2 regions of the Nakamurella panacisegetis genome follow, and region 2 is predicted to be linked to the other one. Evidence: riboswitches for the same ligand, from Rfam matches in the RefSeq annotation. Region 2 holds a riboswitch; the other holds the start of a gene.

Region 1 (8,214 bases), 1.3 Mb from region 2:
GTCCCGGCTGACGAGCACCCAGGCCACCCGGCGGACGACTGGCGTCACCTCGCCGCCGCGTGACATCACGTCCGGTCGGTCGGTGTCGATCATCACTCCGAACACCACCCCGTCGACGCGAGCGACCACGGCCCGGGTACTCACCACAGCCTCGACCCGGACAACCGGCTCGGGTCAGATCCTGACATCGGCCAGCACCGGCCCGGGCGGCAGCACCTTCGTCTCCGGTACCCAGACAACGAGCCTGGCCAAGACCGGCGTGGCTCCGGTCGGCGGCATGGCCGCCGTCGGCGGCGCCACCGTGGTGGTCGGCGGAGCCCTGCTGCTGCTGGGTCGGAGACGTCAGACGTTCCGCAGCGCACGCCGACACTGACCGGTCGGATCCCGTGGTCGCCTAGGCCTGAGTGTGCACGACCAGGCCGTGGGCGATCCGGGATCCGAAGGAACGAAGAGCGGCCGGGCAGCCGTAACCGAGGTAGTCCGCGCCCAGGGCCAGGGCGATGCAGTCGGCGCCGTGTTCCACCCCGCTGTAGCTGGTGCGGTCACCCGGATCGCCGAGCCGGGCATTGAACGCCTCGATCGCATCGCCCCACGGATCGGCCCCCGGAAACGCCCGGTACTGCAACACATGTGACCACTCGTGGAGCATGACCGCCCGCAGGTAGCGGACGGAGTTCCCGGAGGCGATGTCGATCCTCGCCTGCCACGGACGGGCCTGACCGGACACGCCGACGGGAAGGGTCGTCCAGACCCAGTGGACCGAGTTCTTCGGGTCGATCTTCTTGGCGATGGCCAACATCTGTGCCTTGGTGGCGGCCGCATAGGCCTGGAACTCGAAGCAGCCCAACGAGCTCGTCCGCGAGGTGTCGCGGTACTTCGCAGCGTCGACGCAGACCAGGTGACGCCCGACCGGGATCGTCATGGAGATCGAGAAGTTGTGGCCTCTGATCGATGCCGGCTGCCAACTCCGGACCCGATGACCGTCGATGCTGACGCCGACCGTCGAGACCTTCGACCGGACCGTCGGGTCGAGCGCCCAGCCCGTCATCACGGCGAGATTGCTGAAGTCGTTGACCTCGACGGACTTCAGCACTCCCTGGGGGCCGGGGGCCTCGGCCGAGGCGTTCGCGCCGGGGGACAGCAGGACGATCGAGGCCACGAGCAGGAGCAGGGCGAGGAACTTGCGCACGGAGAGTCCTGACGATGTGGCACCGAAGCGCCCGAGGTTGGCGAGGGCGTATGCCCTACGTCAGCAACCTAACGCTCCGCAGTCACGGCCAACGCGAAAGTGTGATCGAGACCCCCGTATGGGGGCAATTGTTCACTCTTTGAAACCGAAACGACTCGATCGTGCGCACAGGTGTGATGGGAAACCGTCTCGTGGGGGGCGCACGAACGTCACCGAATCGCGGACCTGGAAGCCAAGAACGCGCTCCAGATCCGCGATTCGACGGTCGAACCTCAGACGACAGTGGCGTCGGACGCCGGCCGGACGGCTGCGGGCGCCAACAGACGGCGGGCCAACGGTGCGAACAGCAGACCGATGGCGGCCCACAGGATCAGTTGCGCCGCCACCGAGTAGAACCGGAACTGGTACAGATCGTCGGCCGGGAACCCCGGGAACACGATGGTGCCCTTGCCGTCGGTGAGCGGCAACGGCGTCTCCGTCGCGTGCGCACCGTAGTTCCGCACGTTCGTGGCCAGCATGCCGACCTGCGGCAGGACGGCCATCAGGATCCCGATCAGCACGACGAAGGCCGCCCCGGCGACCAAGGTCGCGTTCCAGGTGCCCATCCGGGCCTGCAGCCGCCGGCCCACCACCACGGCCAGCGCCAGGAAGGCGATGGAGGCCACGATCATCAGCAGGTAGAGCCCGCTGCGCTCCTTGATCGTGTCCTCGTGCCCGATGGCCGGTGGGTTCGCCGGGTACTTGACGAACGGCACCAGGTAGAACGCCAGGAAGCCGCCGAGGGCCACCAGCAGGGCCAGGGGTCCGGGTTGGGTCCGACCGGTCCGACCGAGGCAGATGGTGTACACCACGGCGAACAGGGTGCCCATGGCCGCGCCGAAGCCGATCAGGCCAACGCCGATTCCGAGATTGGCCTGCACGGTGCGACTGAAGACGTCATGTTCGGCCGGGTACGTGGCGAGCCCGGCCGCCTTGTCCAGGGCGTTCTGGGCGGCCTCACGGGCTGATTCGTAGTCGACCGCCCGGCCGATCACCGGTTCGGCGAAGATGCGGGCGAAGACGAACGCCAGCAAGCCCGCTACGGCGCCGACCAGGACGCCCCGCAGAATGAGTTTGGGTGCGATGTTCAACTTTTACCTCTGTCCCTGAGGCCGCACCGGGACGCCCGTGGACGGGGTCTCACCCGGGCGGTACGCGAACTGATCGCGGCGCCGGGGTGTTCCGGGCCGCGATCAGTGAGTGATCGAGATCGAGACGATCAGTGGCAGGGGAAACCGAGGAAGTGCCGGGCGTCGTGCACGAATTCGTGGATGCCGGTGCTGCTGCCGAAGACCGAGGTGGCGCCCTGGTCGATGCCGATGAAGTAGTAGACCCCGAGGGCCAGCACCGCGGCCGTCACGAGCCAGGCGACGGCCTTGGACAGCGGGATGACGACCGGTGTCGCCGCCGTGTTGGGTACGGCTGTGGTCATGAGGAGCTCCTTCCGGGATTCTGCGTCCCGTGATCGATGGGGCACGTGGAGTCGTCAAAGACCTGACTTGCGGGTTGGAACCCACTCACAGTGGCGCGACCGTGCCGGACTCACACCGGCTTCCTTGCGACAACACGAAGCCTGACCGTAGCCCGCGCACGGCAGGGGAGCAAGGCGTGAAGGTCGCGGTCCTGGTCGGACCGCGGACCCCTGGCTGTCATCACCCCGTCAGGTGACGGCCCTCGCACCACACACGACGATGACGCCGCGGACCTGACACTCGTGATCATGACGCGATTCCGGTGGCTGGGCTGGGTACTCGTCACGCCCGGTCTGGCCGGCGCGGTCGCACTCCTGGATCCGCGATGGTTCGGCCTGTCGACGACCCCGATCTTCCTGCACCTGATCGCGTTCCGCGCGCTGCTCGGAGCGGTCCTGCTGGGCGCCGCCCTGATCGCTGCCCTCACCTTGCTGCTGCCGCCCCGCCGGCCCGCATCCCGACCGTGGATCCGTCGGGTGACCACGGCGGTGCTGGCCGTGACCGGGCTGTCCCAGTTCGGGGTGGTGGTCTCCCGGGGCTGGGCCGGCGGTGATGATCCGGGCACCGCCGCGCTGGTCGTGATCGAGTTCAACACCTACGACGTCCACACCACGGCGGCTCAGATCGCGGGGCTCGTGCGGGGCCAGGGGGCGACGGTGGTTGCCCTGCCGGAGACGATGAGGGCCACCGCGCAGGCGACCGCTGACCTGCTGGCCGCGGGTGGGCGTCACTTCCAGGTGTTCTCGACCACCGCCGACAGCCCGTGGCCGATCGCCGACACCAGCCTGCTGATCTCCGACGAACTCGGCCGGTACCGCCAGCTCCCGGCCACCGGCGAGTTGGTCGGCATCGTGCGGGCCGTCCCGATCGACGGAGCGGGGCCGACCCTGGTGGCCGTCCACCCGCCCGCGCCGGGCCGGGTGATCGGGTTCGATCAGTGGGCCGTGCACGCCCGCAACGCGGCCAACCAGTGCATCGCGTCGGTCGGTGCCGTCGTGGCCGGCGACTTCAACGCCACCGTCGACCACGCCCCACTGACCGATCTCGGGCGGTGCGCCGACGCCGCGTCCAGCGTCGGTCGCGGCGCCGAGGGCACGTGGCCGTCGGACTACCCGGCCGGGTTCACCGCGCCGATCGACCACGTCCTGTTCGACACCGGCCGCTACCGGTCGTTGCGCACTCGGACCGAACGGGTCGGGGGGAGCGACCACCGAGCGCTGATCGCATGGCTGGGAGCATCGTGACCTGGGATTCGCCGCCGATTCTCGGTCACACTGACCGGAAACACGTCACCGGTGGTGTTGGATAGAGCTATGACCAGCCCAGATCCGGACGAACCGCACGCGATCGCGGACACTCAGATGTTCCGCCGCTTCGTCAACGAGGAGCCGCGCGCGCAGGCCGAACCCGAGCAGTTCTGGATGTGGCGGTGGCCCGGCCTGCTCGTGCCGGTCATCGCGACGATCGTCGTGGTCGCCGTGGTGATCATCGTGCTCACCAACTGACTCCGGCCCGCCACCCTGGGGTCTAGTGCGTGCGGTGGTCCTGGATGGTGATCCGGGGTCCGAAGCGTGGCTTGAACGCCTGGCCGCTGATCTCCAGGAGTCTCACCGCTCGGTGCCGATGGGGCCGGAGCGGCTCCAGGTAGCTGACCATCTCGTCGTCGTCCATCGGGCGCCCGACAAGCGTCCAGCCGACCACTCCGGCCAGGTGGTAGTCGCCGACGGACAGAGCGTCGGCGTTGCCCAGGGCGCGTTGTGCCACCTCCGCGGCGGTCCAGATGCCGATCCCGGGGACGGCCCGCAGCCGGCGCTCCGCATCGACGGGCCCGAGAGCGACGCAGCCCTCCAGCTGGCGGGCGATCTTGGCCGCCGTGACCACGGTGCGGGACCGGGCCGGATCCACACCGGCCCGATGGAACTCCCAGGACGGCACCATCCGCCAGACGTCCGCGCTCGGCGGCACCCGCATCCCGGCCGGGGCCGGCCCGGGGGCCCGGTCCCCGAACTTCCCGACCAGCACCCGCCAGGCCCGGAAGGCCTCCTGGCCGGTCACCTTCTGTTCCAGGATGGCCGGCACCAGCGACTCCATCACCCGGCCGCTCCGCGGAATCCTCAGGCCGGTGTGCCGACGGTGTGCCTCGACGATCTTGGGGTGCTGGGGGGCGAAGGTCGACGAATCGTCGTTCTCGCCGAGCAGGTCGTCCAGGCCGGCGATCAACTCGGATGCCCCCGCACCCCAGGCCTGACAACGAACCCGGTGACGATCGAGCTGGCTCAGGCGGTAGGTGACCGGACCGGTCGGCATCAAGGAGGCGCGCCAGGTCGAACCGTCGGCCGCTACTCGATGACATGGGTCGGCCGGGCCGTGGCGCAGTGGACCGATGGTGCCGGCCAGGTCAATAGGGCGCCCTGATTCGTGCACCAGTTCGGCCTCCACGCCGATCACGCTACCCGGGGCTGTTGCGCTCCGGTTCCTTCAGCCGCTTGCGGGCCGCATGGTTGCGTCCGGACAGGATCATGGCCGTCAGCCCGAGCACCAGCAGGCCGCCCCCGAACCACACCATCTGGTCGACGGCGTCACTGCCGGCGGTGAGCGCTTCTAAGGTGACGATAGGGTGCACAGATCGATTGTGCTCTATGAATCCTCGATCCGGTCTGTACACGAGGTGACGGCGTGACGAATTCCTGGGCCGCCGGCGGGACCCGTCCGGCGGAAGGTCGTGTCCGTTTGGGTGATCGTCGATCCGGCTGCGCGACGCCGGCCGCGTCGGCCCCCCATCCGCGCATCATCGGGTCCGGCATAGATTCGCGGCATGGAATACCGCTCGCTGGGCCGCAGCGGCCTCAAGGTGTCGACGGTCACCCCTCGGGACTGACCTGGCGCTGCTGCCCCTACCTGTCCTGACGGTTCCGGATGACTCAACGCCGAGCACAGAAAGGGAAGCAGGAGCCTATGAGTGTCACCCGACGCCTTGACCGATCCGGATACGCGCTGTGCTTCGACGAGGACTTCACCGGTGGCGTCCTGAACGGCGATCGGTGGATCGATCACTACCTGCCGCACTGGACCACGCCGGCCCGCTCGGCCGCGCGCTACGCCTTGACCGGGGACGGTCTGGAGCTGCGCATCGACGCCGACCAGCCCGCGTGGCGCCCGGAGGACGGTGAGCTGCGGGTCTCCAACCTGCAGACCGGGTCGTTCGCGGGTCCGGTTGGTTCCACGATCGGTCAGCACCGGCATCGGCCCGACCTGCAGGTGCGGACGGCCGTGCCGACGCGCTCGTCGTGGACCCCGTCATCGGGTCTGGTCGAGGTCACCGTGAGTGCCAGTCCGGATGTGACGTGCATGGTCGGGATCTGGATGGTGGGATTCGAGCAGAACGGCCCGACCGAGTCCGGCGAGATCTGCATCGCGGAGCTGTTCGGCGATGCGGTCGGCCGGTACGGATCGAACATCCGCGCGGGGGTGAAGGCCCATCACGATCCGCGGCTGCGGACCGACATCGTGGACGTGTCGCTCGATCTGGACGCCACCACCGCCCACACCTACGCGGCGGCCTGGGACGCCGCCGGGATCGGGATCTACGTCGACGACGACCTCGTCCGGGAGCTGGACCAGGCCATCACCTATCCGCAGCAGCTGATGATCGATCTCTTCGAGTTTCCCGACGGGACCGACCGTCCGGACCGGGCGTACCCGAAATCGGCGGTCGTCCACCGGGTGCGCGCGTTCGAGCCCTTGCTCTGACCAGCCAGGAACCGTCCCAACGGTACCCCCTTGGGGTATCGTGGAAGGAACGGAAGAGAAGATGAGGACCGACAAGATGACCGAGCCGACGCACGCCACCGATTCCGATGACGGTGCGCACTCGCACTACGGGTACATCAGCGACAAGAGCAAGTATCTGGCGCGGCTGAAGCGGATCGAGGGGCAGGCCAGAGGTATCCACCGCATGGTCGACGAGGAGCAGTACTGCATCGACATCCTCACCCAGATCTCGGCGCTGACGAAGGCGATCGAGGGTGTCGCCCTCGGCCTGCTCGACGACCACCTCAAGCATTGTGTCCTGGATGCCGCGATGGCCGGCGGCGAGGATGCGCAGCTGAAGCTGAAGGAGGCGTCGGACGCCATCGCGCGCCTGGTGCGGTCCTGATTCGATCCAGGAGCTGACGCGGCTGGGCTCGGTACAGCTTTCGGTGTACCGTCCGTCGCGTGGAGACCCTGACCTTCGGCGCCGTCCTGGCCCGCTTCGGCCATGCCCTGTCCGACCCGACCCGGGCCCGGATCCTGCTGGCCCTGCGGGACAGTCCGAGCTATCCGTCGGATCTGGCCGATCTGCTCGGCGTCAGCCGGCAGAGCCTGTCCAACCATCTGACCTGCCTGCGGGGGTGCGGGCTGGTCGTCGCCGTCCCAGAAGGCCGCCGGGCGCGGTACGAGCTGGCCGATCCGCGTCTCGCCCACGCCCTGACCGACCTGATGAGCGTCGTCCTGTCGGTCGATCCGGCCCATCACGTCGACGGTGACCGATGACGGATGACGACGCCCACCACCACGGCGCCCACGACCACGGCGGTGCGGGCCACGGCGGCGCTGGGCACGGCGGCGCGGGCCACGGCCATGGGGTCGCGCCCGACGCCGACCGTCGATACCTGACCGGGGCACTCGCCCTCATCGTGGCGTTCCTGATCACCGAGGTCGTCGTCGGCCTGATCGCCGGATCGCTGGCCCTGATCACCGACGCCGGGCACATGCTCACCGACGCCGCGTCGATCCTGCTGGCGCTGATCGCCATCCGGCTGTCGGCGAAACCGGCCCGCGGGCGCTGGACGTACGGCTACAAGCGGGCCGAGATCCTGTCGGCCCAGGCCAACGGGCTGACCCTGCTGCTGCTGGCCGTCTGGTTCGTCTACGAGGGCATCCACCGGCTGATCGAGCCGCCGACGGTGCAGGGGCTCCTGGTGTTCGGGACCGCACTGGTCGGCATCGTCGTCAACATCGCCGCCGCCTGGCTGATCTCCAAGGCCAACCGGACCAGCCTCAACGTCGAAGGTGCGTTCCAGCACATCCTCAACGACCTGTACGCGTTCATCGCCACCGCGATCGCCGGACTGGTGGTGGCGGTGACCGGATTCGCCCGGGCCGACGCCATCGCCGCCCTGCTGGTCGCCGCCCTGATGATCAAGGCGGGCTACGGGCTGGTCCGCGACTCCGGACGGATCTTCCTCGAGGGCGCGCCGGCTGGCCTCGACCCCGATCTCATCGGGCCGGCCATGGCCGCCCGTCCCGGCGTCGAGGAGGTGCACGACCTGCACATCTGGGACGTCACCTCCGGTATGCCGGCTCTGTCCGCGCACGTTCTGGTCGATCCCGGGGGCGACTGCCACGCTGTGCGTCGCGACCTGGAGATCCTGTTGCGCGGCGAGTACCGGATCGAGCACACGACGTTGCAGGTCGACCACATCCAGAGTGGACCGGTGGCGCTCGGTGACCTGCACGTCGGGGAGGACTGCG
Region 2 (8,214 bases):
CGGGAGTCGCGGACCGCCGCGGTCAGGGCTTGCGCCCCGACCTCGCCGAGCGGGACGTACTCGGCGGCCAGGCTCTGGGCCAACGCCGCGGCCAGGCCCATCCGGAAACGTCCGGTCTCGCAGTCGATCACCAGGCTGGACACGTGCTCGGCGGCGAGCAGGGCGCCGGCCCGCCGCGATCGGATCAGCGCGTCCGGACCGGAAGTGGCCCGGCCGTCGGTGACCAGGACCAGCAGCGGGCGGCGGCGCGGATCGCGGATGCGTTCCAGCCGGAGCGTTTCCCGCGCGGTGAGCAGTCCTTCGGCCAGGGGCGTGCGCCCCCCGGCCGGCAGGTCGGCCAGGCGTCTGGCCGCCACTTCCACCGACGATGTCGGCGGCAGGGCGAGCACCGCGTCGTGCCCGCGGAAGGTGACCAGGCCGACCTTGTCGCGGCGTTGGTAGGCGTCCATCAGGAGTGAGAGCACGGCCGTCTTGACCTGTTCCATCCGAGTCCGGGCGGCCATCGAACCGGACGCATCGACGCAGAACAGCACCAGGTTGGATTCCCGGCCCTCCTTCACGGCCATACGCAAGTCGCTGTGCCGCAACAACAGACCGGCACCGACCCGGCCCCGGCCGAGCTGGTAGGGCGCCGCCGCCCTGACCGTCGCGGTCAGGTGCACCGACCCGCCGGCCCCGCGGACCAGTGGGGTCGATCCGACGGTCCGGCCGATGGAGGTGATGGCCCGCGAGCGTTTGCCGGCCTCCCCCTCCCCGCTGCCGGCGACGGTGAACAAGCGGGTCCGGAAGGCCCCTCCCGGGGTGGCGGTGCGGTGGGTCCCCGGGCCGGCGCCCGGAGTCTGGGGCCGGGCGTCCGGTGGCGGGTCGGCCGCGGCGTCGGGCCGGCTCTTTCCGGGCTCGTCGTCTGTCGTGTCCGGCAACGGGTCGTCACCGGCCGACTCGGCCCGCGGCTCCGACGAACCGTCGGCCGGGCCATCCAGGTCCGGGCCGTTCCCGTCGGCGTCGGGCTCGGTGGGATCAGGCTCGGTGGGATCAGGCTCCGTGGGGTCTGGTTGTTCGGGTGACGGCGGGTCGGGCTCCTGGTCGCCCAGGATCGCGTCGAGGAGTTCCTCGTCCAGCCCGGGGGCGTCGAACGGATTGCGCCGCCGTCGATGCGGCAGGGCGAGCCGGGCGGCGGCCCGGATGTCGGCCCGGGTCACGGTGGTCCGGCCGTGCCAGGCCGCGTGGGCCACCGCGGTGCGCGCGGTGACGATGTCCGCCCGCATTCCGTCGACCTCGAAGGCCGAGCACACCTCGGCGATCTTGACCAGCGCGGCATCGGACAACCTCACCCCGCCGATCGCCTCCTGGGCCAGCCGGATCCGGTCCGCTATCTCGGTCTCGGCCGCCTGGTAGCGATGGCTGAAGGCGTCGGCGTCGGCGTCGAACGCGAGTCGGCGGCGGATCACCTCGGCCCGGAGGGCCGGGTCCCGCGGCGCGCTGATCTCCACGGTCAGCCCGAACCGGTCCAGCAGCTGCGGACGGAGCTCGCCCTCCTCCGGGTTCATGGTCCCGACCAGCACGAACCGCGCGGCGTGGGCGACCGAGACACCGTCCCGCTCGACCGTCGAGCGGCCCATCGCGGCCGCGTCGAGCAACAGGTCGACCAAGTGGTCGTGCAGCAGGTTGACCTCGTCCACGTAGAGCAGGCCACGGTGGGCCGCGGCCAGCAGCCCCGGCTCGTACTCGGTGATGCCGGCCGCCAGCGCCTTCTCCAGGTGCAGGGAGCCGATCACGCGGTCCTCGGTCGCGCCGACCGGGAGTTCGACCAGCCGGGCCGGCCGTCGCGCGGCGGCCGCGCTGTGCTGCGCGTGATCGGGACACCGCGGGTCGGGGTCGGCCGGGTCGCAGGAGAACCGGCACCCCGCTATGACGTCGACGGCCGGCAGCAACGCGGCCAGGGCCCGCACCATGGTGGATTTGGCGGTGCCCTTCTCCCCGCGCACCAGTACCCCGCCGATGGCCGGGGACACCGCGCAGAGGGCGAGCGCCAGGGCCATGTCGTCGGACCCGACGACGGCCGTGAAGGGGTAGGTACGCATCTGCGAGCTCCTCGTGCGGGTGTCCACGCCCGCGTTGACGGTCCGCCGCCCGGATGGTGGGCGGGCGGGACGACTCGAGACGTCCTGGCTTGCTGTTCGTCGGTGGGACGTCAGCTCACAGTGGCGGGACCGCTCCGGATTCACCACGCCGGTGAGGGCGTGATCCACCGGGATTCCTCTCGAGGGGTCGCCCGAATGATCCCACAGTTGCCGGCGCAGCCGCACGCTCCGACCGGCGCCGCCGCCTCGAGCGGCTAGGGTCGGTGGCCGTGCCCTCCGATACACCCGTCCCCCCGGCCCGGGTCACCGTGATCGGGATCGGGGCCGACGGCTGGGACGGCCTCGGACCGGCCGCGCGGGACGCCATCACGGCCGCCCCGCTGGTGATCGGCGGACATCGCCACCAGACCATGCTGCCGGACATCCCGGGCCAAGATCGCCGCCGGTGGCCGACGCCGATGCTGCCCAGCCTGTCCGCGTTGCTGGACGAGTACGCGGGCCGCGAGATCGTGGTGGTGGCCTCCGGCGATCCGATGGTGTCGGGTGTCGGCAGCACGCTGGTGGCCCGGCTCGGCGCGGAGAACGTCACCGTGGTGCCGGCGGTGTCGTCGGTCGCCCTGGCCCGGGCGGCGATGGGCTGGCCGGCCGAGTCGGTGGACGTGGTCACCGTGGTCGGCCGGGATCCGGCGGCGGTGCTGGCCCGGGTCGGGCCCGGGCGCCGGCTGATCGTGCTCTCCGCCGACGAGAACACCCCCTCACAGGTGGCGTCGCTGCTGGTCGGCGCCGGGTACGGGGCATCGGGCATGACGGTGCTGGGCGAGCTCGGTGGCCCGGCCGAATCCCGGATCGAGGGCACCGCGCGGGCCTGGGCGGCGGTGTCGCCCCGGCTGAATCTGATCTGCCTTTCCCTGGTCTCCGACCCGGGCACGGTCCTGTTGGCGGGCGTTCCGGGCCTGCCTGACGAGGCGTTCGAGCACGACGGTCAGCTGACCAAACGCGACGTGCGGGCATCGGCCATGGCCCGGCTGGCTCCGGTGCCGGGCCAACTGCTCTGGGACGTCGGCGCCGGCGCCGGTTCGGTGGCCGTCGAATGGGCGCGCACCGATCCGCGGTGCGCCGCGATCGCGATCGAGCGGGATGCCGGGCGGGCCGAGCGGATCGGGCGGAACGCGTCGTCGCTCGGCGTTCCCGGTGTGCGGGTGGTCGTCGGTGGCGCTCCCGACGCGCTCCACGGCCTGCCGGAGCCGGACGCGGTCTTCGTCGGCGGCGGTGCGACGACGCCGGGAGTGCTGGACACCTGTTGGGCCGCACTGCGTCCGGGCGGTCGTCTGGTCGTCCACGCGGTGACCCTGGAGACCGAGGCGGCACTGTTCGAGCGGTACAAGGCCCTCGGCGGGGAATTGGTCCGGCTGTCGGTCGAACGTGCCGCCCCGGTCGGCACGTTCACCGGTTGGACGCCCTCCCGGGCCGTCACCCAATGGTCGATCACCAGAGCTTCGGAAGGTCCGGCATGACGGTTCATTTCATCGGCGCCGGGCCCGGAGCGGCCGACCTGCTGACCGTCCGGGCGGTGAGACTCCTTGGCGCGGCCCCGGTCTGCCTGTACGCGGGTACCTACATCACGTCGGACGTGTTGGCCCACTGCCCGCCCGGGGCGGATCTGGTCGACACCGCGCACCTTGACCTGGACCAGATCACCGCCCATCTGGTGCGGGCCGATGCCGCCGGACTCGACGTCGCCCGGCTGTGTTCGGGCGACCCGTCGATCTACTCGGCCCTGGCCGAGCAGACCCGGCGGCTGGACGCGGCCGGCGTGCCCTGGGACGTCACCCCCGGGGTGCCCGCCTACGCCGCGGCCGCCGCCATCCTGGGTCGGGAACTCACCGCCCCGGAGCTGTCCCAGACCATCATCCTCACCCGGGCCCAGGCGCGGTCGACCAAGATGCCGGAGACCGAGGCCCTTCCACTGCTGGCCCGCAGCCGGGCGACGCTCGTCCTGCACCTGGCCATCACGCGGATCCGTCAGGTGGTGGCCGATCTGGTGCCGGAGTACGGCCAGGATGCACCGGTCGCGGTGGTGGCCAACGCATCCGCTCCGTCCGAGCTGGTGCTGCGCGGCACCCTGGCCGACATCGCCGACCAGGTGGAAGCGGCCGGCCTGCGCCAGGCGGCTGTCATCATCGTCGGGAACACGTTGGGCGCCAAGCACTTCGCCGACTCCCACCTCTACGCGACCCGCCCCCGCTGAGGCTGCCCTTCCGCGCATACGTTCCGTCCCGGCGCATACGTTCCGTCCCGGCGCATACGTTCCGTCCCGGCGCATACATTCCGTCCGGGCGCATACATTCCGTCCGGGCGCATACGGAAATGCCCATTCTCGGCAGATTCCCGCCGATTCCGGGCATTTCCGTATGCGCGGCCGACCATGCGCGACCGGCTGTGCGCGACCGACCATGCGCGACCGGCGTATGCGCGACCGCCCTGCGCCGCCGGCTGTGCGCCGCCGACTACGGAGCGGCCCACTATGGCGCGGCCGGCTACCGCGCGGCGAGATACGACTCGAGACGGTCGTAGCTGGTGTCGGCGCCGCTGGTCATCCCGGTGGCCAGCACGGCATCGCGAGCTTCCTGGGACGGAAGAGTCATGGTGTGCCGCATGTGGGTGCGGCCGCCGACCCCGGTCAGCTCCATGCGGTTCACCGATTCCGATTCTTCGTACACCTGAGTGTTGATGATCAGACCGGGGGGCTCGATTTCCCGGTACACGCCGTGCATCTCGAATTCCCGCCCGTCGGACGGATTGCGCCAGACATACCGCCAGGCGCCGCCGACCCGGAGGTCGATCTCACAGGTCGGCATGATCCAGCCGTCCGGCCCGAGCAACCACTGCTGGACGTGTTCGGGTCGGGTGAACGCGGCGAACACGACGTCGATGGGCGCGTCGAAGTCCCGCTCGGAGACGATCTGGGTGTCCGTTGGCGTGGTCCAGACCGTCTGATGCGCATTACTGGTGGTGGCCATTGTTCTGCTCCTTCGACTGGAGGGTGACGAGATAGTCGTCGAGGTTTCGGTAGCTCGCATCCCAGAATCGGCGGTATTCCTCCGTCCACCGACTCACCTGCTGCAACGGCGCCGCCCGGAGCATCGACGGCCGACGCTGCGCATCGCGGCCGCGCTCGATCAGACCCGCGCGCTCGAGTACGCGCAGGTGCTTGGAGATCGCCGGACCGCTCATCTCGAACGGCTCGGTCAGTTCCTTGACGGTGGCCTCGCCGGCGGTCAACCGGGCCAGGATGGCGCGGCGTGTCGGGTCGGCCAGCGCGGCGAAGATCAGGCTGAGCTGGTCCGTCGCCGGCGCCTCATTCATGCTGTATCAAACCAAGCGGTTTGCGAACCATATGGTTATAGAAGCACTCGGCGCCCGCCCCGTCAATGGGTCGGCCCGTGGAAAATTCCCGATCTCGCCGCTGCCACGCCACCTCGATCACCCGCCATCGAGGGCGGGGCGGCGCTCGCTGTAGCGTTCCCGCGATGACGATCGACCCGCCCGGCCCGCTGCTCATCCAAGGCTGCGATGTGCTGGTGGTCCCGGAGTCCGGCGATGTGACGGTCCGTACGGCCCAGGACATCAGGATCGACGACGGGCTGATCACCGCGATCACGCCGACCGGTCAGCTCGTCCCGGATGGTGTCGAGATCCTCGACGGCCACGGACTGCTGGCCACGCCCGGGTTGGTCAACGGGCACACCCACAGTCCGATGGTGCTGTTCCGCGGCGCGGCCGAGGACGTGCCGGTGCACGACTGGTTCAACAAGCGGGTCTGGCCGATGGAGAGCAATCTGACCGATCGGGATGTGTACTACGGCGCCCTGCTGGCCTGTGCCGAGATGATCTCCTCCGGCGTGACGACCTTCGTCGACCATTACTTCACTCCCCACGAGATCGCCGAAGCCGTGGCCGAGAGCGGGATCCGGGCCGACATCGCACCGACGTACTTCAGCAGCCAGGGGCGGGACGCTCTGGAGGCGACGGTCGCCTTCGCGGAGCAGTGGCACGGTGGAGCAGGCGGGCGGGTCAGCGTGTCGATGGGACCGCATGCGCCCTACACGGTGAACGACGACGATCTGACGTTGCTCGCCGACCATGCCCGGCGCCTGGGGATCGGGGTGCACCTGCACGCCAGCGAGAACGTCCAGCAGGCCGAGTCGAGCCTGGCCCGGCGGGGCGTCACCCCGATCGAAGTCCTGCAGCAGACCGGCATCCTGGACGCCGGGGTGATGATCGCCCACGGCTGCGGAATTCTGCCGCGGGACTACGACATGCTGGCCGCGCACGCCGATCGGATCGCGGTCGCCAGCTGTCCCAAGGTCTACCTGAAGCACGCCCTGTGGCCGCTCACCCCCATCCGGGACCTGTTGGGACTCGGCGTCACCGTAGCCGCGGGCACCGACGGAGCGGCCGGGCACAACACCCTGGACGTCTGGGAGGCACTGCGTCTGGTCGCCGAGACGCAGAAACTCGAAACCCGTGACGCCATGTTCCTGTCGGTCTCGGACACTCTGCGACTGGCCATGCGAGGTGGAGCCGCCGCCGCCCGTCTCGGCCCGGGCGCCGGTGCTCTCGAACCCGGGCAGCGGGCCGACATCGCGCTGGTCGACCTGTCCGGCATGCGCCATCGGCCGCTGCACGACCCGCGGGCCGCCCTGGTCTACGGCGTCCAGACCCACGACGTGAAGTCCACCGTGGTGGCCGGCCGGGTGCTGATGCGCAATCGGCAGCTGCTGACCGTCGACGTCCCGGGCCTGTTGGCCGAGATCGATTCCCGGGCCGGACGTCTCGTCGACCTCTCGTCCGGCGCATCGGTGCAGTTCTACGATCCCTGATCGAGGTGGAGCAGAGACATCGGTCTCCGAACGCAGAAAAGGGGCGGCCGACCGGGATTCGGTCTGCCGCCCCTTTCGTCATGGGGACGATCAGCTGCGTGCGCTCGCCACCAGGGTGTCGCCGGACGTCGGATCCCCGGCGTCGCCCAGGTCGAGAAGCGCCTCTTCCTGGACCACTTCGGCATCCAGGATCACGTTGAGTTCTTCCGGTGCGGTGTTGCTGGCCCGCAGCGGGGTCTCCTTGATCAGGAAGATCACGACGGCCCCGATCGCCGCCGCGACTGCGCTCAACCCGAAGGCCCAGGCCGTGCCGGTGCCGTAGGCGCTCTTGACGACGGTGGCGATCGGTCCGGGCAGGGCGGAGGTGTCGGGAGTACCGGACGATGCACCGAGGGCCGAGGCCGGCACCCCGAGCTGGGCCAGTCCGGAGGCCACGTGCGAGGTCACCTTGCCGGCCAGGACGGCCCCCAGGGCGCTGACGCCGATGGCCCCACCCAGCGATCGGATGAAGGAGACGGTGGCCGAAGCGCTACCGATGTCACGGATGGAGACGCTGTTCTGGACGGCCAGCACCAGGTTCTGCATGGTGGCGCCCATGCCACTGCCGGCCAGGGCCATGCCGACGGCCAACACCCAGTACGGCGAGGTGGACGACATCGTCGACAGCACCGCCAGTCCGGCGACCAGCAGTACACCGCCGGCGGCCAGGTATCGCTTCCACTTGCCGGTCCGGGTGATGATCCGGCCGATCACGAGCGACGTCACGAACATCCCCAGCACCATCGGGATGGTGGCCACGCCCGACATGGTCGGACTGTCGCCGCGGGACACCTGGAAGTACTGACTGAGGAAGACGGTGATGCCGTACAGGGAGGATCCGACCAGCAGGCTGGCGATCGATGCGTAGGTGACGGTGCGGTTCTTGAAGATCGCGAGCGGGATGATCGGCTCGGCGACCTTGCTCTCCACCCACACCGCCACGGCCAGCAACGCGAGACCGCCGATCACCATGACCGCGGACGGCCAGGACAGCCAGTCGAAGTTGGTGCCGGCCAGCGAGACCCAGATGAGCAGAACGCTGACACCGGCGACGATCAGACTGGCCCCCAGGTAGTCGATCTTCGCCTCGCGCTTGATCGTCGGCAGCCTCAGGGTCTTCTGCAGGACGATGATTGCGGCGACGGCAAACGGGACTCCGACGTAGAAGCACCAGCGCCAGCCGAGCCAGGGGGTGTCCACGATCACGCCGC

Evidence for each region. Region 2 has a riboswitch for cobalamin ahead of BLS97_RS01410 (magnesium chelatase subunit D family protein). Riboswitches for the same ligand answer to the same signal wherever they lie in the genome.
Region 1: linked by a shared signal. The riboswitch ahead of BLS97_RS07240 (CbtB domain-containing protein) and the one ahead of BLS97_RS01410 (magnesium chelatase subunit D family protein) in region 2 are both predicted to bind cobalamin.

What each region holds. Positions count from the first base shown of each region.
Region 1 covers NZ_LT629710.1:1,633,888-1,642,101, reverse strand. The annotation lists gene BLS97_RS07255 (ice-binding family protein) at 1-373, shown strand, start outside; gene BLS97_RS07250 (hypothetical protein) at 395-1,189, opposite strand; gene BLS97_RS07245 (CbtA family protein) at 1,462-2,313, opposite strand; gene BLS97_RS07240 (CbtB domain-containing protein) at 2,448-2,660, opposite strand; adenosylcobalamin (AdoCbl) riboswitch at 2,664-2,810, opposite strand; gene BLS97_RS07235 (endonuclease/exonuclease/phosphatase family protein) at 2,949-3,944, shown strand; gene BLS97_RS07230 (hypothetical protein) at 4,014-4,205, shown strand; gene BLS97_RS07225 (DNA-3-methyladenine glycosylase family protein) at 4,228-5,145, opposite strand; gene BLS97_RS22745 (hypothetical protein) at 5,150-5,323, opposite strand; gene BLS97_RS07220 (glycoside hydrolase family 16 protein) at 5,656-6,450, shown strand; gene BLS97_RS07215 (metal-sensitive transcriptional regulator) at 6,527-6,856, shown strand; gene BLS97_RS07210 (ArsR/SmtB family transcription factor) at 6,916-7,233, shown strand; gene BLS97_RS07205 (cation diffusion facilitator family transporter) at 7,230-8,214, shown strand, end outside.
Region 2 covers NZ_LT629710.1:308,501-316,714, forward strand. The annotation lists gene BLS97_RS01410 (magnesium chelatase subunit D family protein) at 1-2,081, opposite strand, end outside; cobalamin riboswitch at 2,141-2,292, opposite strand; gene cbiE (precorrin-6y C5,15-methyltransferase (decarboxylating) subunit CbiE) at 2,351-3,595, shown strand; gene cobM (precorrin-4 C(11)-methyltransferase) at 3,592-4,329, shown strand; gene BLS97_RS01425 (SRPBCC family protein) at 4,619-5,101, opposite strand; gene BLS97_RS01430 (ArsR/SmtB family transcription factor) at 5,085-5,447, opposite strand; gene BLS97_RS01435 (amidohydrolase) at 5,612-6,964, shown strand; gene BLS97_RS01440 (MDR family MFS transporter) at 7,055-8,214, opposite strand, start outside.